Regions from separate parts of the Cytobacillus sp. FSL H8-0458 genome, predicted to be linked through region 1. Evidence: riboswitches for the same ligand, from Rfam matches in the RefSeq annotation. Region 1 holds a riboswitch; the other holds the start of a gene.
What was found. A riboswitch is a leader RNA that binds a small molecule or an ion and turns the genes downstream of it on or off. The one in region 1 is predicted to bind cyclic di-GMP.
Positions count from the first base shown of each region.

Region 2: another riboswitch for cyclic di-GMP. It lies ahead of NYE23_RS23685 (methyl-accepting chemotaxis protein); the one in region 1 lies ahead of NYE23_RS15895 (anti-repressor SinI family protein).

Region 1 covers NZ_JBBOBR010000001.1:3,237,194-3,248,629, reverse strand. Annotated here, with positions in the region: gene NYE23_RS15955 (MarR family winged helix-turn-helix transcriptional regulator) at 1-21, opposite strand, end outside; gene NYE23_RS15950 (alanine/glycine:cation symporter family protein) at 181-1,566, shown strand; gene NYE23_RS15945 (carbohydrate kinase) at 1,701-2,798, shown strand; gene NYE23_RS15940 (pseudouridine-5'-phosphate glycosidase) at 2,813-3,724, shown strand; gene NYE23_RS15935 (class D sortase) at 3,943-4,554, opposite strand; gene NYE23_RS15930 (helix-turn-helix domain-containing protein) at 4,555-4,896, opposite strand; gene tapA (amyloid fiber anchoring/assembly protein TapA) at 5,155-6,009, shown strand; gene sipW (signal peptidase I SipW) at 6,011-6,589, shown strand; gene NYE23_RS15915 (CalY family protein) at 6,674-7,267, shown strand; gene NYE23_RS15910 (LPXTG cell wall anchor domain-containing protein) at 7,339-8,052, shown strand; gene NYE23_RS15905 (DUF5658 family protein) at 8,164-8,463, shown strand; gene NYE23_RS15900 (hypothetical protein) at 8,513-8,779, shown strand; cyclic di-GMP riboswitch class I at 8,947-9,035, shown strand; gene NYE23_RS15895 (anti-repressor SinI family protein) at 9,066-9,212, shown strand; gene NYE23_RS15890 (helix-turn-helix domain-containing protein) at 9,312-9,635, opposite strand; gene mnmH (tRNA 2-selenouridine(34) synthase MnmH) at 9,814-10,872, opposite strand; gene NYE23_RS15880 (NAD(P)/FAD-dependent oxidoreductase) at 11,244-11,436, shown strand, end outside.
Region 2 covers NZ_JBBOBR010000002.1:503,359-514,794, reverse strand. Annotated here, with positions in the region: gene NYE23_RS23720 (hypothetical protein) at 1-148, shown strand, start outside; gene NYE23_RS23715 (helix-turn-helix domain-containing protein) at 295-696, opposite strand; gene NYE23_RS23710 (hypothetical protein) at 903-1,289, shown strand; gene NYE23_RS23705 (DEAD/DEAH box helicase) at 1,297-4,116, opposite strand; gene NYE23_RS23700 (SWIM zinc finger family protein) at 4,109-5,725, opposite strand; gene NYE23_RS23695 (MFS transporter) at 5,993-7,204, shown strand; gene NYE23_RS23690 (alpha/beta hydrolase) at 7,644-9,170, opposite strand; cyclic di-GMP riboswitch class II at 9,337-9,420, shown strand; gene NYE23_RS23685 (methyl-accepting chemotaxis protein) at 9,482-10,411, shown strand; gene NYE23_RS25310 (hypothetical protein) at 10,538-11,436, shown strand, end outside.

The DNA.
Region 1 (11,436 bases):
TTCACTTTGATTAGGGTCCATTGTCCTCACCTGCTTAAAATAGTTACCTAGCTAACTATACATGAAGTTTAAGAATTTGTCTACCTCACATATTTCTTTTGCTAACTAAGTGTTTAACTGGCAAATAAAAGGGAATGGAGTAACAAGGGCAACTGTGCATAACAATAAGGGGGAAATTTTTTGGATAAGTTATTAGAAGTCGTAGGAGATATTTCAGGATGGCTGTGGGGATATCCCATCATCCTATTATTAGCCGGAACAGGGCTGTATTTAACCTTTTTGCTTGGTTTCTTCCAGTTCCGCTATCCGGTATATATTTTTAAGCAGACATTCGGAAGTGTTTTTAAAAAGCCGAAGGGCAAAGGAACCGTTACACCGCTGCAGGCACTTACATCAGCACTGGCTTCCACCATTGGAGCCGCGAATATTGTAGGTGTACCGGCAGCCATCATGTTTGGCGGCCCTGGAGCAGTCTTTTGGATGTGGGTCATTGCGCTGATAGGAATGTCCATTAAGTTCTCGGAAAGTGTATTGGCCATTAAGTACAGAGAGAAAAATGAAGATGGAGAATATGTGGGCGGCCCTATGTATTACATGACAAAAGGGCTAAACATGAAGTGGCTTGGTGTCATCTTTGCCTTCGCGCTGATGGTTGAACTGATCCCAAGCATCATGGTTCAGGGAAATGCCGTAGCATCTGCGGTTGGCGAGACTTTTAAGATTGATGGCCTTTATACAGGCATCGCTGTAGCCTTACTGGTTTCATTGGTTGTTTTTGGAGGAATTCAGAGAATCGGCAAAGTTACTGAAATCTTCGTTCCGTTCATGGCTCTTATCTATGTAGGAGCGGCTTTAGTGGTATTGTTCATGAATTTGGGCAAGCTTCCTGAAGTGTTGGAATTAATCTTCACTTATGCGTTTCAGCCAATGTCAGCAATAGGCGGATTTGCCGGTGCGGCAATTGGCGAAATCATTCGCTGGGGATTTGCAAGAGGATTATATTCCAATGAGGCAGGACTTGGAACCGCTCCGATTGCTCATGCGGCTGCCACGACTGACCATCCGGTACGCCAGGGCTTTTGGGCGATTGTCGGTATTGTTGTGGATACGCTGATTGTGTGTACCGCCACTGCATTTGTGGTGCTTTCATCAGGTGTGTGGACAAGGGAAGGAGCAATGAAGGATCCTTCAGCCCTGACGGCAGCGGCATTTACAGAGTATTTTGGTTCCTTCGGAGGTATTCTTGTAGCTGTATCACTCGTATTCTTTGTCATTTCAACGATCATTGTCGTAGTCTTTTATGGATCCAAGATGGCAGAGTTCCTATTTGGCTCTTTCGCCGGAAAAGCCATCAAAGTCGTTTACATTGCTGCGATTGTTCTTGGTTCAGTGGGAGCGGCGAAAACGATCTGGCAATTCCTTGATCTGGCTCTTGCCATGATTTTGATACCGAACATCGTGGCTGTCCTCCTTCTAAGCAAAGAGGTTAAACAGCTGAAAAACGAGTTCTTTACTTCGGAAAAATATTATTTAAAGGATATTAAAAAAGAAGATAACGCTGCATAAAGCTTGGTCTTCCGCCTAAGGCGGGAGGCTTTTTTTATTATCTCTGCAAATTTTTCGAAAAATAACACTTGTTTTATAAATAGACATAAGTTTATAATATAAACAAAAGTTTAATAAGGCAGGGCTGGTCAATTATGAATGATAAAGAAATATTGATTTTGCAGCTGATTAAAGAGGATCCATTTATTGCTCAAAACGAGCTGGCTGAAAAAACGGGACTTTCCAGGTCAGCTGTTGCCGGCTATATCTCTTCACTGACCAAGCAGGGGAAAATTCTCGGCAGAGCCTATATTCTGCCGCAAAAGAAAGAAGTGCTTTGTGTGGGAGGGGCTAACGTCGACAGAAAAATCCAGTCAACAGGGCAGCTCCAATACGGAACGTCGAACCCTGCAGAAAGCTCCCAATCCTGTGGCGGAGTGGCCCGCAACATTGCTGAAAACCTTGGCAGGCTGGGCTGTGATGTGGGTTTGATGACAGTAGTGGGAGATGATCCGGAAGGCGAATGGCTTCTTGAATATACGAAAGCTTTTGCGGATGTCACTCCTTCACAGTCGCTGGCAGGTTCCACTACTGGTACTTATACAGCAGTGCTTGACCTTGAAGGTGAAATGGCTGTGGCTTTAGCTGATATGTCCATTTATGAAAGCGTTAACAGAGAGTTTGTCGAGAAAAAGTGGGGTTACCTGGCATCATCCGAAATGGTGATTCTCGATACAAACTTCCCTCCCAAGGTTCTGGAACAGATTATAAAAAGGTGTTATGAAGAGAACATTCCGCTTTGCATTACACCTGTTTCAGCACCAAAAATAAAAAATCTGCCGGAAGATCTGAAAGGTGTTACCTGGCTGATTGCAAACAAAAATGAAGCAGAAGCACTAACGGGGACAGAGATCAGCAATGAAGGAGACTTCTTTAAGGCGGCACAGGAGATTATGAAAAAAGGTGTTGAAAAAGTCGTCATCAGCCGGGGAGATAAAGGGCTGATCTACTTTACAAACACGGGTGAAGCAGGTGTGCAGCTTCCTCCGAAGGTGAAAATTGCCGATGTGACAGGTGCAGGAGATTCGCTTGTATCAGGAATTATTTTTGCACATTTAAAAGGCCTGAACACAGAGGATGCATGCAAAATCGGCATGTCCTGCTCGATGCTTGCCCTGCAGTCCCTTGAAACTGTTAATCCGAACCTAAACAACACACGCTTGCAGGAAACATTCAAACAATATTTCGACTAAGGAGAAGTGACATCATGTTAGAAAAATGGCTTGAGTACTCAGAAGAAGTGTTAGAAGCAAAGAAAGCAAATAAACCGGTTGTAGCCCTTGAATCCACCATCATTTCACATGGAATGCCATACCCGCAAAATGTCCAGACAGCAAAAGAGGTGGAGGAAATCATCCGCAAAAACGGGGCTGTTCCTGCAACCATTGCCATTTTAAACGGAAAAATTAAAATCGGTCTGTCAGATGAGGAGCTGGAGTTCCTTGCTCAAAGCAAGGAAGTTGAAAAAGCAAGCCGCCGCGACCTTCCATATTTGGTAGCGAAAAAGAAAAATGGTGCGACAACTGTAGCGGCTACCATGATCTGTGCAGAGCTTGCGGGTATTGAAGTGTTTGTTACGGGCGGAATTGGCGGAGTGCACCGCGAAGCGGAAACCACCATGGACATCTCGGCTGACCTTCAGGAGCTTGCGATGACCAATGTTGCCGTTATCTGTGCAGGGGCGAAATCCATCCTGGATATCGGCTTGACGCTTGAATATTTAGAAACCCACGGCGTTCCGGTTGTAGGCTTTGAAACAGATGTCTTGCCTGCCTTCTATACTCGTACTAGTCCTTTTAATGTAAACTACAGAGTGGATACTGCTGAGGAAGCAGCTGAAATGATCCGCACAAAATGGGAACTGGGCCTAAAAGGCGGCGTGGTCATTGCCAACCCAATCCCTGAAATAGATGCGCTGGAAGAATCGTTTATCACAAATGTTATTGAAACTGCTCTTAAAGAAGCAAAAGAAAACAATATCGCCGGCAAAAAGGTGACACCATTCCTTCTAGGTAAAGTGAAGGAGTTAACAGAAGGAAGAAGCTTGACAGCGAACATTGCATTGGTGAAGCATAATGCCGAAGTGGGCTCGAAGATTGCTGTTAGTTTGAATAAGTAAAGGGAAAAGCCAGGCTTGGGAAGTCTGGCTTTTTATATTGATAGAATGATAGCTGTGATGATGATGGCTAAATATAATAGTAATCTTAAGAAATTGATCATTAGGATACGTCCCTTCTGGAAACCCATATATTAGATGATATGTACAGGTTCTTATATGGGGGAAGGGTGTTTGTCTATATGCAGTAAAAAGGGCACATTCCTGATGGATGTGGCCTCTTAATTTTGTATTCTTTTAGCATTCAGGATATACCGGAAAGGGGCATTTCCCACATAAGAGAAGGGATAGCAGGTGGAAACAGTGAGAATTTCGTTAGGAGCGGTGGATCGGATCACAGTGGTATCGTCTGCATCCACAATCTTGGAGTCAGTAATTTCATATGTAAACTTACCATATGGCATGCTGACTTCAAAAGTATCACCGATTTCAAGTTCGCCAAGGCTGCGAAAGACCGTATCCCGGTGCCCTGATAATAAAATCTGATCTTGCTGCCCTGGGAAGACAGTTGTAGAGTAATGGCCAACCCCTTTTTCCAGCTCATCCTCATCTGTTCCTTCTATAATGGGAAGTTCAGCTTTTAAACGGGGGATCTTTAAGATGCCAATGGCTTCACCCTGCTCAAAGGAAACATCCACAGGCTGTTCTGTTTGAAGAACACTTTTACTTTCTTTATTCACTTCGTTTTGAATTCTTTCATGTGCCTGGGCTAAGGAATCCTTTGTTTTCTTCTCCTGAGCATACATTTCCTGCAGAGAGAACAGGACCAAACCGCCTCCTATTAAGATTAGGAAGGAGGCAGCTACAATCAGCAAACGGCCTCTAACCTTCAACTACACGTTCCCTCCATTCATCTTCTTAAATTTAATAAACTCCAGATAATAGGAGAAATCCTCTTTTGTGATACCCTGCCTGATTGCTTCTTTGACAAGGGAAACCCACTCCTCATCCAGCTTAGACAAGTCGGTAATGTCCTCTTTGTTCTCTTCCAGCAGATCCTCAAGATTAGCATCCAGTGTCCTGGCGATTCGTGATAAAACCTGCAGTGAAGGGTTTTCCTGTATGCCTCTCTCAATGTAACTCAAATACGATTTGGATACCTCCGCTTTTTCAGAAAGCTCATTAATTGAGTATCCTTTTGTGATCCTTAAACTTTTAATCCGGCCACCTATCATAGGAATAGTACTCCCTTAACATAAAATATAAAGATGTTTTCATTATAACGAACAAATCGTTCAATAAAAAATACAAAATAGTGAGAATTCTAGAGCTATTCTTTGAAAAAGAACGAAAAACGTTCTTTAAAACGAAAAAACGGCTGAATTTGGAATTTTTCAAAATAAGACAGATGGACTATACTCGACTTATCGGTTCGATAAAAAGAACGAAACGGATAAATCCAAAGAACATCAACTCGCTAGGAGGGGGTTCTTATACGATACAAACGCATTAGAAAGTTTGGGAAGAAGAATAAGATCCTATTGCTCTCATTTAAGTTTGTGGCTGCCTGGTATCTGCTTATTGGGATGTCGGCAACTCTGACTGGGCAGACGAATGCCTATTTTAGTGATAGGGATACCGTAACTGGAACCATTCAAGCCGGTACCTGGGAGACAGAAGAGCCTGGGTGTTCTAAAGGGGAGAAGCATGGGGAATGGGATTGCAGCTCTCTAAAATTCATTGGACAAAAATATGATGGACAGAAGATATATGCAACCATTCAAAATACAGGGTCAGATATGAAAACGAATGGAACATATGAAATTTATTACAACGAGAAAGGGAATCCCAAGGAAGGAAAGTCTGTAGGTGGAGTGCTGACATTTGCTCCTATTAAAGAAGGAAAAATAATAGAAGTTTCATTTACTCCTCAGCAAAGTGGATCCTATATGTTTAAAGCCTATCAGCACAAAGATCATCCTGGGAATGTAGACCTCTGGAGTGAAGAAATAAAAGTTAGTTTAGAGTCAGATGAAACTTCTACCGTGGAAGAAGAGAAAACCGAACAAAAGGCAGAAGTAACAGAAGAGACTGCAACTGAACAAGAAAGCAATAAGACCGAGGAGGCTGAAAAAGAAGCAGCTGAATCAGCAAAAGATAAACCTCAAGAGAATCCTGAGCAAAAACCAGCAGAAGAACCAAAAGAAGGGCAGAAAGTAGAACAGTCTAAAGTTGAAGAAAAGCCACAAGAGAAACCAATAGAAGAATCAAAGCCGGAAGATACCAAGGCTAAGGCATCAGAAGCTCCGGTTAATTCTGAAGAAAGCTCAAATGAGGCAGGTGAATAGCTTGAAAAAAGCATTGAAAATTATAAGCAACATTATAACAGCGGTACTATTCATTAATTTAATTTTAATGGCCTTTTTAGTGGTCTCCTCCAAAGCGTCAGGAGGAGAGCCGCAGGCCTTTGGATATCAGCTTAAGACAGTATTATCAGGCTCTATGGAGCCTACCTTCCAAACTGGGTCTGTTATTGCAGTAAAGCCGCTTAGCTCCAAAGAAAGCAAGGCTCTCAAGAAAGATGATGTCATTACATTCCAGGCTAGCGAAGAAAAATTAATTACTCACCGAGTAATCGGTGTCAGCAGCAGCGGAGATCATGTCATGTATGAAACAAAGGGAGATAACAACAAAACTGCAGACATGGAGCCTGTGCTATCTGAAAATGTAAGAGCTATTTATACTGGCTTCACCCTTCCTTATGTGGGATATTTTATAGATTTTGCTCAATCAAAAGAAGGTAGTGCTATTCTGCTTATTGGCCCAGGTTTACTACTTCTAGGGTATGCAGCATTCAGCATCTTCCAGGCTATAAGAGAAATTGATCCTAAAAGAAACAAAGCTGATTCAGAAGAAAAAACTGCTTAATTTGGTTGCACTCCCTGTAGAAATACAGGGGTCAATATATAAAATTATACATACCCAAAAAGGGGTAAGAGGAGGAAATTTATTATGAATCTTAAGAAAAAGTTAGGTATGGGAATTGCATCTGCAGCACTTGGTATTTCATTAGTTGGTGGGGGTACATTTGCATACTTCAGTGACACTGCAACAGCTGATGCAACATTTGCTGCTGGAACTTTAGATTTAAACGTAGACCCTACAACAATTATAAATGTAAATAATATTAAGCCCGGTGATACAATGCTTCGTTCATTTGACTTGGTTAATGGTGGTTCACTTGATATTGCTACAATAGATATGAGCACAAACTATACTGTAACGGATGCAAATAATAATAATAGCGAAGATTTTGGAAAATATATTCGTGTCAATTTCTTACTTAATGCTGATAAAGTTGACGTGCCTGTTTGGTCAACCACTCTTTCAGACCTAAAAACTATGAGTCCAGATGTTATCTCGGGTAATTTCTGGAGCGCTTACCTTGGAGAACGAGGAGGTAAGTTGGCGGCAGGAACTAGAGACAAACTTTATGTTCAATTCGAGTTTGTAGATAATGGCCAGGATCAAAATAAATTCCAAGGTGACTCTTTAAAACTTGAGTGGACATTTAACGGTAAGCAAGGCGCTGGTGTTGCAAGATAATAGTTTTTCAAAACAAAGGGGGGGAATTAAATTCCCGCCTTTTGTTAAATCTATTGTTGTGAGGGAATGCCATGAAAGTTAAAAGTCTGCTGGCAAAACCTATAAAAATATTTATTATTTATAGCTTTGTTATCTTAATTGTTTTTGGAAACGAAACTGCATTAGCAGTGGACAAAGATATTGATATTAATACGAACTTAGAGAACTCAAATAGGTACCTATTTCAGGTAGATAATTTAAAACCGGGCGATTGGATGCCCCGAAATATCACAATAAAAAATGATGGCAATCAAGATTTTAAATATACTTCTAACATTGGAAAATCAAAGTCTATTAAAGGACTTTTTGAGGAATTAGAGCTTGAGGTTAAAAAAGATACAAAGATGCTTTACGAAGGAAAACTTAAAGATTTTAAAGGTTTCTCTCCCAGAGAATTAGCGAAAGGGACAGAAGAAACTTTATTTTTCCAAGTAACATTGCCAGAGCATTTAGGAAATGAATTTCAAAACTCTGCTGCAGAGGTTGAAATCATTTTTCTTGCCGAGGCAACAGGTGAACAAGGAACCGGCAACGAGACTCCCGGATCAGGAGATAATAATAATTCTGGAGGGGGAACTAATAATTCACCACCATCCACAGATGCCACGGTAATTCCAGAGAAGGTTAATAAGCTCCCAAATACTGCAACTAATAATTACAATTTATTACTTATCGGTACATTATTTTTAGGTGCCGGAAGCGTAATTTTATTATGGCGTTATAGAAGGCTGCGGAGTGAAACTTAGATTAAGGCCTGAGGAACTGATTCTTTAAGGCCTTAATTTTTATTCGCGTTTAGAACTTATCTAAGCAGTTAATGAATATAATCAAAAAGCTACACATTAAGCGGTGAACTTATGAAAAAAATTCTGCAGTATCTTGCCTTCATTAATTTTTTGGATGGTCTCTTGACGTTCTTTGGAATGAAACTTTCACTGATTGAAGAAGTGAATCCAATTATGGATTTTCTCTATACGATAGAACCCCTATTATTTCTTTCTGTTAAAGCTGTTCTTTCATGCTTTTTAATCCTGCTGTCAACTTCGATTAATTTTCCGCCGCAAACTAAAGTAAAGGTAGTGGCAAAAGGTGCAGCATATCTTTATTCATTCATATTAGTATTTCATGTTTTATGGATTTATGAAGCTCTATCTTAATAACCGATAGAGTGAAATTACTATCCTTAGTCAAATGAGGAGGCTGAAAATGTATCGAAAGATCTGCCATAAATGCCACAAACCTTCATACAGCAGCAGTGAATTGGAAGGCTGGCTATGCCCGATTTGCCACACTGATTTAACGAATGAAATCTTCTTGGATGCTATGACTCTTGAACCAGTCCACACGACCTTTAAGAAATGCAAAATCCCGCACACCTATACAATAAAACAAGTCAGCAAAAACTACAGAAAAAGAATCGGACTTTCCTACTACTCCAAAAGGAGTTCGACCATAAATAACAACTTACTGTAAAAGATGAGGGGTTCAGGTAATCAAATACATAAAAAGTATTAGGATTATGTCGAAAAACAAATTAATTTAATATTAAAATAATTAATAAAAATTACAAAACCTGACAATGTTAGCAATATGGTCATAGTAGAATACATCTATGGAAAATATTTCTTTGAGTCGATAGGCGCAGAAAAAGGCAAACTCATTGAAAGATGGGGACGCAAAGTCGCGGGTCTAAGGTGTTGAAAAATACTACGATGGCTGGATTGCCTGGAATACGATACGTATCCTGGGGGGAAGAGTTTTGACAGAGCAAAATGTTAAGGTCGAAGGAATTGATTTGGAGTGGCTGCAGTTAATTATGGAAGCAAGAAACTTAGGATTGCAAAAGGAAGAAATTAGAGAGTTTTTACATAATAACAGAGCCAAAGAGGTTCTGATCGAAGCTTAATATCCGGTATGGCTAAGTATTTCTGTTAGAGACATCTCTATATGGAAATGCTTTTTATTTTGCCAAAAAAATAAGCCTGTGCATTCAGGCTCATTGCAATTATGATTTTTGTCCGCTTCTCCATTTATTAAAATCCAAAAACTCCCGAAACTGTTCCTTTGAAACACCAGACTCCATCGCTTCTTTCACAATTTTCATCCATTCGGAATCTAGGTCATCCTTGTTAATCTGCTCATGGATCAGATGGTCAACGGGAACATTCAGAACACCCGCGATTTTTTCAAGGAATTGAATAGAAGGGTTGGTTTGCAGGTTGCGCTCAAGTGAGCTTAAGTATGATTTTGCGACACCGGCCTGGTCCGCAAGCTCGGATAAGGACATTTTCTTTTCCTGGCGAAGTTTTTTTACACGATCACCGATCATCGTATACCACACACCTTATTTTGTATGTAATAGGATTTTATCATAATGAGTTCCATATTAAGAACGTTTTGTTCAATATTATTATCATCATACCACAGTGTCAACCGATTTAAATAGTTAGTTATCTGTGTTTTATAAAAATATATCTTTTGTCGCTCTCAAAAAGTAATGCTCCGCGTCATAAGACGGGAGCATTTTGCTTCTCAATTATTTGAATAATTTGCTGTGCAGCTGTTTCCACATTATCAGCATTCACATGGTGGAATTCGCCCTCATAGTCATGCTGTTTAAAAGCATAGCGCGGATCGTAATAGTATTCTAATAAAAGCTTGATAAATAGTTCGTAGTTCTCCGTTTGAGCTGATTCATCAAGCTGCTCGCGGATTTCAGTATCTTTCAGACGTTTTTTAATAAAAACGAGGCTTTCATCCACTTTTGGCTTGAACCATTCTTCTTTTTGATATGGTTCCACATAGTCCCTCAGAATACGCTGGACACGGGATTCGATGCTTGCAAACATATCAATGTGGATTGCGGTTTTTTTAGTATCCAGCAGCTCATCCGGCTGAACCACCTTGCCAATCCGCTTACTCTCGGCTTCCATAATAATATAAGGGTAGCCTTTAACCTCAGAAAGGGCTTGATACAATAGTGCATCAAATGTTTTTTGTGTGCTGCCGTACCCCATGCCAAAGGAACCGAAAATCGATCCGCGGTGTCCCGCCATTTCTTCCAGGTCAATAACAGGATAGCCTTTTTCGCTTAACACCTTCAGAACATCCGTTTTCCCGACGCCGGTCATTCCGTGCAGAACAACTGCTTTTTCAGGAATCAGGCTTGCTGTGTTTTCCAGAATATATTGACGGTAAGCTCTGTATCCTCCAATTAAACGAGGGATCGAAACACCGGCATATGTGATAAATGTAGTAACCGCTTTGCTGCGCATGCCGCCGCGCCAGCAGTAAATGACAGGCTGAAGGCCATCATTTTTCAGGTCTCTGATTTTCTGCATCATGGACGGAATTTTAGGTGAAACGATTTCCATCGCTCTCCATTTCGCTGCATCAGATCCTTCTTTCTTATATAGTGTTCCGATTTCCACACGCTCTTCATTGGTGAAAAGCGGCACATTGACAGCACCGGGAATGCTGCACTCCTCAAATTCGATTGGAGACCTGACATCGACCGGAACTGCGTTGTCCATTTGGATATATTGTTCGACTGCTATTTCTCTCATTTTATTGCCTCCAAAATTAAAGTGAAACTCCAATCAGTGGGGGTTTTCCCGCTAGTTGGTTAGTTGAACTAATCGAGCCTTTACGGGCAGTTTGGGCCCCGTTAATTCACCTTTGAATTTTACTGCAGTTTCTAGTGGGGATCTTACTGCCCGTTAGACTGTGGTATTGCTATATATAGCCCTAAGGGTACGTTAATTGATTTTACTCTCACTATTATACAGGATTTTGAAAATATAGGTGTCTATCACAATCATACTCCTATTTTTAAAAGTTTGTTCTTATAATTTTTTCCAGACTTTGTAATATCAGCATATCCATTGGTTTTGCTTTTTAAAAAGGAGGTTAAATAAAAGGCAAAGGTGGTGGAAACATGTCCTTGAATACAGAGGTTGCAATTGTGGGCGGTGGGATTGGCGGTTTGACGCTGGGATTGAAGCTGGCTCAAGCCAATATTGATGTCATCGTAATGGAGAAGCTGGATGCCCCATCTTCCGTTTATAAGGGGGAACTCCTGCAGCCGAAGAGCCTGAAAATTTTTGAGGAGCTGGATGTACTGCGTGAAA
Region 2 (11,436 bases), on a different contig from region 1:
CATCAAGATGCTCGGAAAATCAAACCAGAGAGTTGATGATCTGAACAAACGGGTCCTCCAGCTTGAATCGCTCATCCGTGAAACGGTCATGCAAAACAGCCATACACAAGAGCGGCAAACACCTAAACGCTTCTCCATCATGAACTGACGGCATCCCCCACCCAGCTGTCCACACATATTCCTTCCATATAGAGAATCAATTTTATCCCCAAAACTTCCCCAAATTGGAACCCGGTACTCTTGTGCCGGGTTATTTTTGTGGTGACAGGCACCACCCGAATTTTGTCGAATAACCTAAAATTCTTTCAATGCATGAATGTTGTTCTTAATCATTCTCACAGCCAGGGCTTTTTTCTTTTCGTTAAAGGTGTATATGTCCAGGAGGGATTTTTTCAGGTCAGGAAAATGGCTGATGATTTCCCGGATCATCTCCATGTCCTTATCATCCGGGTTTTCTTTTAAAACGGACTTGTCCGCCGCTGAGTAGGAGGACGGGCTCTCCAATTCATCAGTCAATAAGGTCTTGTCCACTTTATATACTTCTGCCATTTGTACGAGGGTTTGGTAAGTGGGGGTGACCTTGCCTGTTTCGTATTTGCTAATGGTTGAGCGATCCACTTTCAGCATTTCAGCAGCAAAATCCTGAGTCCACTTTCGGTCCGTTCTTAACTTTTTCAGTATTTCAGGTAAAGACATCCTTTTCACCGCCATTTGCTTTCTTTCTTTTAACTTAGCGGGAATAAAGTGTAAAAGGGCTGTTTGTGAACGGCAGTCACAATTATAAATGTGATTAATATTCACAAATAATAAATACTGCTGAATAGGCATTAAGAACCAGGGAGGATTTTCACGGAATATGTCGAATATACTTTTTGAAAATAATAAAAAGGAGGTTCAATTTAATGGATAATGGGGAAGAAACCGGATACCTTTATTTTCAAACAGAAAATAAGAGTCTAAATACCAATCATCAGCCAAGCTTCTATGATGCACTTCAGCTCCTTAAGCTTCAAAATAACAAATCCTATCAAAGAATTCCTCTTAGAACTCAAACTTCACTTTTGATCAACGATACGGAAAGAACTCTTCACTACAAGTTTAACTTCTTTTTAAGCCATGTGGCCATTAACGCAGGGAACAAGAAGCCTTCATACCAGCTGCTATCCTGTTTTATTATTAAGGAAGGCAGCAAAGTCACTTTTCTGACGCAAAAACCTAATAAGCCGGAATATGCGAAAATAAAAGAAAAGCCTTCAAGCCTTTATGCATATCAAGGACTTGAAGACTGAATCAATTTTATGTCAGGTGAACCAGATCCCTCAGCTCATCTGTTGAAAGCTCGGTAATCCAGTTCTCGCTAGTAATGATCTGATCATTAAGGGACTGCTTCTTTTCAAGCATAGCATCTATTTTTTCCTCGAGTGTGCCGGTGGCAATCATTTTATGCACATGAACAAAGCGTTTTTGCCCAATCCGGTAGGCGCGGTCAGTCGCCTGATTCTCCACAGCAGGATTCCACCAGCGGTCATAATGGATAACATGGTTTGCTGCCGTCAGATTCAAACCGGTTCCGCCTGCTTTTAGCGACAGCAGGAATACCGGGAACTCATGGTTCTGAAAACGGCTGATCATAGAATCCCGCTCCTGCTTTGGCACGCTTCCGTTTAAAAACGGCACGTCAAATCCGAATTGTTTTTTCAGCAGACGGGCGATCATATTTCCCATTTCGATATATTGGGTAAAAATCAGGCAGCTTTCTCCCTGCTCATGAACAGCGCCAACAAGTTCGCTTAATTTTTCAAGCTTTACAGAACGCTCAAGGACATGCTTAGGCTTCTCCTCTTTTAAATAAAGGGCCGGATGGTTGCACAGCTGTTTTAAGCGGCTTAATAACTGCAGAATCAGGCCTTTGCGCTCAAACCCGGAAAGCTTTTCGATCTGTGCGAATGTATCCTGGACAAGCTGCTCATATAGGGAAGCCTGTTCAGCAGTCAGCGGACAATATTCCTTCTGCTCAAGCTTATCGGGCAGGTTTAAGGCTACATCCTCATCCTTTTTCGTGCGGCGGAGCAGGAAGGGGCGGATATAGGCCTGCAGCTGCTTAACTTTATTTTTGTTGTCATCCTTCTCAATCGGCAGAACATAGCGCTTCTGGAAATGCCCGAGACTGCCGAGATAGCCGTGGTTCGTAAAATCGAAAATGGACCAGAGCTCGGTCAAGCGGTTCTCCATCGGCGTGCCGGTGAGGGCAATATGGTGCTTGCCCTTTAACTTCCGGACAGCCCTAGATTGTTTTGTCTGGGCATTTTTAATATTTTGGGCTTCATCAATCGAAATGGAACTCCACTCGATTGCTTCAAAATCTTCCAGATCCATATGGGTTAGTCCATAGGAGGTCAGCACAATATCAGACTCCATTACTTTTTCAGAAAAGCTTTCTCCCTTCAGCCGGTTGGATCCGTAGTGGAGATATACGCTCATGCCAGGGGCAAAGCGCTCGATTTCCTTTTGCCAGTTGCCGAGGACAGAAGTAGGGCACACAATGAGCGAAGGTCCGCTATCTTCCTCTTTCTTTACTTTTAAAAGATAAGAGATCAGCTGAATCGTTTTTCCAAGTCCCATATCATCTGCCAAAATAGCACCAAACCCATAGCGGCGCAAAAACAGCAGCCAGCTCATCCCGAGCTTCTGGTAAGGGCGGAGATCACCCTTGAAGCTTGCAGGGACTTCTTCAAGCGGAAGGTTTTTAATATCGCGGAGCTGCTTCACCATCTGTTTCCATTGGCGGTTAAGCTCAATCTGAATCCGGGCAAATGTTTTAGGATTATCCAGCTCGTCTTCCTGCGGGCTCCCGTCAGCCATAAGCTCCTGCTCGATCAAATCACGGACATGCAAACCTTCCTTTTCCGCTTTCTTCATTAAATCCTGGATATGGCGGACAAAATGGGGATCCAGCTTAATCCAGCGGCCGCGAACGTAGACGAGACGTCTTTTTTCCTCTACCATGCCCCGGAATTCTTCCTCTGTTAAGTCAACGCCATTCATGCTGAAGCGCCAATCATAATCAAGCATCGACTGCAGCCCGACAAAAGAGGGGCGGTGGCCTCCGGTTCCTTTCACTTTTGCCTTAACCTTGAGGCTTGCGTTCTTCATAGCCTGCCACCATGATGGAAGCAGGATTTCCACGCCGAGTGCCAGCATGGTTTCGCTTGCCTCTGTCAGAAAAGTCCAGGCTTCATCTTCCGTCAGCATAGTCGAAATCTCGCCGGGCTTGCCTTCAAGCCATGGGAAAAGCTCCAGCCAGCGCTGGATCTCTTTTTCAATTGAATCCTCATAATCATGCCATTCTTGCGGATAATTCGAATAGTCCCTGTAATCGACGAATACATCAGGGTTCTTTTTTCCGCGCAGAAATATAGTCAAATCCCAGCTGGTATCGATATCCCCGGGCTCTTCAAGCTTAAGTCCGATTGAGAAAGGAGCTTCAATTGCTTTGACCCCGATCCATTCCTGCCAGCTTTCTTCATCGAAATAAGCTGCAAGATCCCTTGGTGAGAGATGCTCACTCCGCAAGGCTTCAAGCTTCTCACCGAACTGCGCTTTCGCTTCATGGTTTTGATTCATATAGCCATCAAGGGAGCGGTGGAATAAATCCCCGATAAACTCCCTGACTGGAGAGCCTTCTACTGTCTGCTCCCAAAAGCTTGTGCCAAATTCGGCGATCACACTTTCCGGCAGTGCCCAGCGGAATTGATCCTGTTCCCAGGCGGCAAAATCCGGCATCCATTCCTGGTCCACGATCGAATCATAAAGAGCATGAGAGGAGGCCAGCAGAATTTCGGCCGTTTCATCCCAGCTCCAATCAATCAAACGGTTGAATTGCTCTGCCGCAAACAGGGTGACAAGCTGCCATCCGCTTACGGAGATCCCTTTAATCCCGTCTGCCTCTGCAGCATCAAGCATGGTTCCGAAAAAGCTTTCCCTGTGATGGTTAAAAAGAAGAGGCTTCCATTCCTTCGGAGAAAGCAGGCGTCCCTCTTCATTAACAGCAAAAATTAGGTAGCGTTCATTGGTTATTGGTTTCACTTTCACATGGAGAAATCTCGTTTTAAGCATCGATTAGCTTACCCCTTTTGCATTCTTCCTGAAAGGCGCGAAGACGTTTCGTTTTTTCGAGCAGCAATTCAAGAAAAAGCTGCCAGTCTTCCTGGCGTTTCAGCTTGTTGTACAGCGTGCGAAGCTTTTTCATTTTCCGGACGGCCTCGCGGTAATGATCTCTGTTTTTCATATTAATATGGCCAGTGATGGACTGATGATAAAGCGGAAGGAGGATGGAGGGCTCCTTTTTGCTGATTTCCCTGATCCGGTCCTTGCCAAGAGAATCAAGATCAAAGCCAATAAACGCCTGCAGGTCCGCCCATTTCATGAATTCGCCTTTTTCAAAAAGCAAATATTCATAGTCACTGTAGCTGTACGGCAGCGTCTCCATCAAGGCTTTCTCGTACAAATCCATTTTGCTGCTTTCCAGGCAAAATGGAGAAATCGCCTTGATGGACATCCGGGTAAAATCCATGCAGGCGTAATAGTCATCAATTTCTTTCAGATAATCACGTAATTTATGGATAAATGCTTCTGCATACGGGCTCATCCGATTCCAGTCCTTATTGGCTGAAAAGTAATCGAGCCAGTAAAGCAAATAAGGAGTCATTAAGACATTTTGCACATTTAAAACACTGAGTGCCTGTTCATCATTGCGTTCAAGAATCTGAAGATGCACATAGCCAGCCAATAACGGCAGGTTAGGCTCTTCCTCTATGGAGGATTTCAGCTTCTCGATCTCCGCTTCACGCCACTCTTTCTTTTTGAAAAAATGCGTCCATAACAGCCGGTATAGATGGGTTCGTTCATACTCCATCCCAAAAGAACCGGTGATCAGTCCCGCAGAATCATCCTTCAGCTTTTCGATAAATTGATCGAAAGCGAAGGGGAGGGAGTGCACCGACAATTTATTCATGATCTCAACGGAATCTTCCATAAGGGACTGATAGAGATGGCGGTAGTAGCGGTCAATCAATTCCTCGCCATGGCCGTACTTCCTGCTCAGCGCCATCAGCTTTTTAAAAGAAAAAACATAGCCGATCAGAAGGTAAAGAAGCTTCCATTCCTGCTCCACCGGTGCTCCCGCTTTCATGCGGCGCAGATACACATGGAAAAGCTCAGGAAGTACATAAGGACGGGGTTCTCCCTGTTTTTCCATCAGCTCGGTAAAGCTTTCTTCGAATGCAGCAGCCCAGCGATCATAATCCGCCTTCATCTGGCCGGAGGATTTCAAAAGATCCTTCGCTTTTTGAAGTCCCCAATTCTTGGCGGTCTGCTTTTCCTTAATCGGCTTCCTCCACTCTTCAATCCACATGGACACACTTCTGGCTTTAGAGAGAAGCTGCAGAAAGACAGCAGTCTGATGGCGGCAGAATCCTTCAGCTGGGCAGGAACACTCACTCAAATGAATGAACTCAAGATCCAGTACAACCTTTGCCGGAGTCACATCCTGTACAGTCGCCAGCACCTTATCACCTTCAAAGCGCAGCTGATACACAAGCCCCTGCCGAAAAAGCATCAAGCCCTTCTGTACAAGGCGCACATCCTCCTCATTCTCAGCCCGCACCAGCCCCTTCAGCTCATTCGCTGCAAACTCCAAGGGCTCCAAAAACCGCTCCGGAATCATGTTCATACCTCCTCATTGGTGACAGGCACCACCCGAATTTTGTCGAATTTATTAAAGCAAGGCACCTGTTAACGTAACAGGCTGCCCTGTAAAGTACATTCCTTTATTATAACATTTAGGACACTTGGAATGAAGGTGCGCGCTGTTTCAAAAATAGTAGAAGGATATTCGTAAAGGAAATCATACGAAGAGAAAAATCAGAGTTTTTCGATTTCCTTTAAAAAATGGTATGATGAATTTAACGCTTTAATGGAACAGGGTGAAAAAATGACTGCTGTAAATGCTCTACAAAAGGAACCAAGTAAATATTCACTGCAGGATGCCGGCTTCAAAAAAATTATGATTGCGATGACGAGTGCATCCATTTTAGTGTTCGCTAACTTATACTTTGTGCAGCCGGTTATGCCGCTGCTGTCGAATTCATTTGACATCACATCTGCAACAGCCGGTTTATCACTGTCTGCTGCTGTAGTTTCTATGATTTTCGGATTGTTATTCTTCGGATTTCTGTCTGATCGAATCGGGCGGGTTTCCATAATGAATTTCACGCTTGTCTGCACCATTATTCCGCTGGTGCTATTGCCGATTGCGCCTAATTTTGAAGCCTTTCTGATGCTGCGCTTCCTGCAGGGCTTTTGTATAGCGGGCCTGCCTGCAGCTGCCATCGCGTATTTAGGGGAGGAACTGGATCCTAGGAGCATCAGTCTAGGCATCACCATGTATATTGCAGCCAATGCCATTGGCGGAATGGCCGGCCGAATCTTCGTCGGGTACATTGCAGATATGGCCAGCTGGCAGACTTCTGTTTACTTCCTATTTGGATTTTCCATTTTGCTATTCATCATTTATTTTATGACTCTGCCAAAGTCTCATTATTTTAAGCCCAGTAAAAGATCTGTACAAAAAGACTTGTCAGGCATGGGCTCACATTTGAAAAATACGAAGCTTTTTCCTGCATTCGCGATGGGAATCTTCCTCCAGTTTTCGTTTACAGGAGTATGGACATACCTGCCTTTTTACCTCGAACAGGATCCTTTTAATCTTTCTGTAAAAAATATTTCTTTTACCTACCTTGCATACAGTTTCGGTATAGTTGGCTCCGTTATGGGCGGAAGACTATCTGCTTATTTCAGGCAAACCACATTGGTTTCAGTTGGAACAATCATTTTAATAGGAGGGACCCTGCTTACAAATGTGCATTCTTTATCAGTCATTGTAATAGGTCTATGCCTGACCTGTCTGGGGTTCTTTGTGGCGCATTCACTGATGGCGGCTATTGTAAATGAGCGCGCCGCCCATCACAAAGCCGGTGCTTCGAGCATCTATCTCGTAAGCTATTACCTTGGAGTCGCAACCGGAGGGACGCTTGCCGGCCTGGTATGGCAGACTGGAGGCTGGACGGGGATTACCGTGATTTCCTTTGGACTGCTTCCGGTAGTGATGTGGCTGATGGAGGGCAGCCGGAAGGTTCTTCGCTGATATGATAATGTGTTTTGGAGAGGATGAGCGGGGGTCCGAACCCGGGGTAACTTCGGACAGACGGAGCGAAAATATTACAACTTTGAGTCTGAAGCCTGGGCAACTTCGGACTGAGAAAGAAGAAACGCAGTAGTTTGAGTCCGAACTTGGAGCAACTTCGGACAGAGGAAGCCGGAATATTCTACTTAGAGTCAGAAGCGAGGTGACTTCAGACAGAGAGAACGTGATTTTACCACTTAGAGTCCGAACCTGGGGGTAACCCTAGCTTATTTACTAAAAAACGCTTAAAACCCCAATCTATAACGATTGGGGCATCTTTCTACCACAAAAAACCGCCATGAGATGCTATCATGTGCCACTAAAATCAGTTTCTGTGCGGGTAAGCTCAATATTTGTGCGGAAAGCATTTGTCTAATTTCCGAACCACATCTGCTCCAGCCTAACGGGGATCCCGTTCCAGCCCAGTTTTCAAATTAATGACCTTAACCGGGTTCTCCGGTGCATCAACCGTTTTGCTCGCAGGGGCCGCATTACCGTTTTCCACCCAGTCAACTAGCAGGTCAAATGATTGATGAGCATAAGGCAGCAGAGGCTGAAGTTCTTGATCCGGATCGGTACCTGGGTTCCAGACAAGGCTGTCTACATGGTTGCCGTTCTCGATCATATACATTCTGTGCAGATCCTGCTTTCCGGCTTTCTTGACCAGCTCTTGATAGCCCTTGGCATGAATCTCCGGGAATATCAGCGAATCAAGGGAACCTGTGAAAGAAATCAAGGGCACATCAATATCTCCAGTATTGGCCACCGCCTTAATATTTTCCTTTACTTCCTTCGGCCGGGTCACATACTTATAATCTTCAAAAATAGAATCATAGGAACGATCTCTCACGCCATTAACGAAGTTCAGGTAATTGCTCCATTCCATCCGGCCGGGTGCTTCAGGATCAAAATGATCCCGATAGATATTCAGCGAAACAAACCAGTAAACCTGATCATGGTAGGCCCACAGTTTTTCCGACCCTTTTGGCAAGCCTGCTTTGTATAACTCTTTAACCGCTTTTTGCTGTTCTTTGCCGCTGCCATACAAAGCTTCCTCAGCATGATTCACAACAGTGGTCAGGGAACTGATCAAGTTTTCTTTTTTCTCCGTCCAGAGAACACCTTCCCAGTCGACTCCTCCATCAAACAGGCGGGGTTCGCCGGTTTTCTCCGGATCATCATTTTCAAGAGCATAGCGAACGACGTAGCCGCCATTGGAAATTCCCATTGCATATGTAGGAATCTTATGCTCTGCTGATACTAAATCACTCGCAGGATCAGAAGAGTCTGCCGGATCGATCAGCCCATCCGAATAATGGCTGGCTAAGTACTGCTGAGCAGCTTTCGTAATCTGGCGAAACCGCTGATGCCATTCTGCTACACTATCATCTTCATTGACTAAAGCATTTTTTACTTTTGCAAATGGATCATCCGAATTAGCCTCACCCTGGGTGCCTTTATCGATCGCAGCAAAAGCATATCCTTTTTCCAATACATAATCGCTGAAAAGCAGATCGGTCGACGTTTCATTTCGTGTCGCCGGGATTCCCGAAACTACCAGCCGGCCATTCCAGTGATCCGGAACCCTGATGACAAACTGGGCATCTTCAAAAACACCATTTACCTGAGTCCCCGTTACAGAAGCAGGCTTGTACATTTGATGCCATCCGGTTCCTTCTGCTGCATTTCCCCATAGATAAGGAGTCAGGCCGATATTGCCGTAAAGAGTTGCCTGCTGATATTGCAGGGGATTCTTTGTTGTGAGCCAGTTGTTGCCGGCGCCGTCAAAGTATTGTTCTGTTACTGTGTGCGCACCAGGTATGATCGCCTGGTTTTCCACAGCAGTTTGCTCCGCAAAACTACTTTCCGGAAAAAGTGAAAAGCTTAAAACAGAAGCCAAAGATAACGCAATCAGCTTATTTTTCAGATAAATCCATCCCTTCTTCATCATCTCTTACAGTTCTATTCTACTTTTACTAATTATGGGAATCATGGGTCTTAATGTTTAATTATTCGAATTTTCAGCATATTGAAGAGCAGAGCATTTAAAATTGTGATGCCAAACCGATACTAGTACTATAGACATATAAATAGAACAAGTTGGAAGCAAAGAGAATTCAAGGTAATTTGGGCGCTTGAATGAATTCGAGCTAGTAGCGCAACCGGCCAGCACTTACAGGGGAACAGTTCTTTTGTAAGGATATGTTCTGATAAACTTTTTTTGAAAAGAGGAAGAGCATGCTTACAACGTATCAGCCTAATCATGTTAAAAGCACACAGGTTCTAGAAAAAGAAGCTGTTTTGGCTGCAATTGAAAATTCTCTGGCGATGATTGAATTTGATGGGAATGGGAAAGTGCTCTGGGCAAATGAAAATTTTGCCCGCACTGTGAAATATCGGGCAGAAGAGATGCCAAATATGCTGCATAAGCAATTTTGCACCCCAGAATTTTCCGCCAGCAGGGAATACCAGGAGCTTTGGAAGAATCTGCGCAATGGCAAGAGCTTTCAGGAAAAGATCCAGCGTGTGACCAAACAGGGAAACCTTATTTGGCTCGAAGCTACATACACACCGGTCTTCGGGAATGACGGCAAGGTCGCTGGTGTCGTGAAGATTGCAACAGATATAACAGAACGGGAAACGAATACAGCACAGGTGGCATCCCAGCTGCAGGAAATGTCAGAAGCCCTTAGTGAGAAAGCAAAAGCTGGAATTGAGAGAAGTGAAGAGGCCGCTCAGGCAATAGGCAAGCTTGTTCTTGAGTCCAAAGGGAACCTGGAAATCCTGCATTCTCTCAAATCACAGGCACAATCCATCGGCAGCATCGTAAAAACGATCCGGGAAATAGCAGCCCAAACCAACCTGCTCGCCCTAAATGCAGCCATAGAAGCAGCACGTGCCGGCGAGCATGGCAGAGGCTTCAATGTCGTTGCCGGAGAAGTGCGAAAGCTCGCAAACCGGGTGCAGGACTCCATTCAGGAAGTCAACGCCCATATTGAAGGAATATCAAGTGAAATCAACAAAATCAGTGACGCCACCCTGCAATCGCAGTCAGGCATCTCTGAAAATCAGGTTCTTAATGAACAGGCGGTATCCGCATTTAAAGATATCGGGGAAGCAGCAAAAAAGCTGGATGAGCAGGCGAAAGGTTTTAAGGGTATTTTATAGGAAAACGTATAAAACGTTATGATGGGGCGGCTTTTATAGCAGCTCTTTTTTGGTTGATAGGAAAAATGGATGGCGGCGGAGAAATTCTATAGTATGCAGTAAGTTAAATGAAAAAGAGGTATCCATATGCCGTTTTATTATGAAGGGAATGTCTATATCCGCAGGAGTGAAACTGGTGAGAAGGTAATCTTTGAAGATCCGGCCGCTATAAATGAGAGTGTGGAATATATCAATAAACATAGCATTAAACATGTGGGTGTGTCAGATTTTGATTCTCCAGATGTTTATTTTTTGAATGAATGCCTGGGTATTGAACATTTGGATGTTTTTAATTCCTTTATAAAAGACATGAGCGGAATCTATAGCTTAAGGGACCTAAGGATTCTATCGATAAATGAAACAACCACTAGAAATGTTTTTAAAATAGGAGAACTTAAGAATCTGCAAGAAGTATACGGGAAACTGCCGAGTAAAACGGCGGGACTGAATGAATTAAGTAAGCTAACCAGAGCCCAGCTGTGGAGCTATAAGCCGAAAGCCAGGAATCTCACTGAATTTAGTGGGTTAACAAGCTTAAAAGAGCTTATTTTAACACAATCAAATATTGTCACACTTGAAGGAATCCAAGAGATAGCAAGCCTGCAAATGCTCCAGTTGAATTATCTTAGGAGTTTAAAAGATGTTAGTGCGCTTCGCAAAGTGAAGGCTCCGCTGAGTGATGTGGAGTTTGAGAGCTGCAAGGGGGTTGAAGATTTTTCGTCTATTGGTGAATTGATGCATTTGGAACAATTAAAGCTGATTAATTGTGGGGAGATACCCTCAATTCGTTTTACTGAAAATCTGCCTAAGATGAAGGCTCTCATCTTTCCCGATACGCATGTACAAGATGGCGATCTCTCTGTGTGTGAAAACATTGAGGAAGTGTATTACACCAAGCAGAAAATTAAGAATAGGGATGCAGAAAAGGATAAGAAATTTGGGGAACTGGCTCTGCCTGTAAATGAGTGGGAAAAGAGAATGGCAGA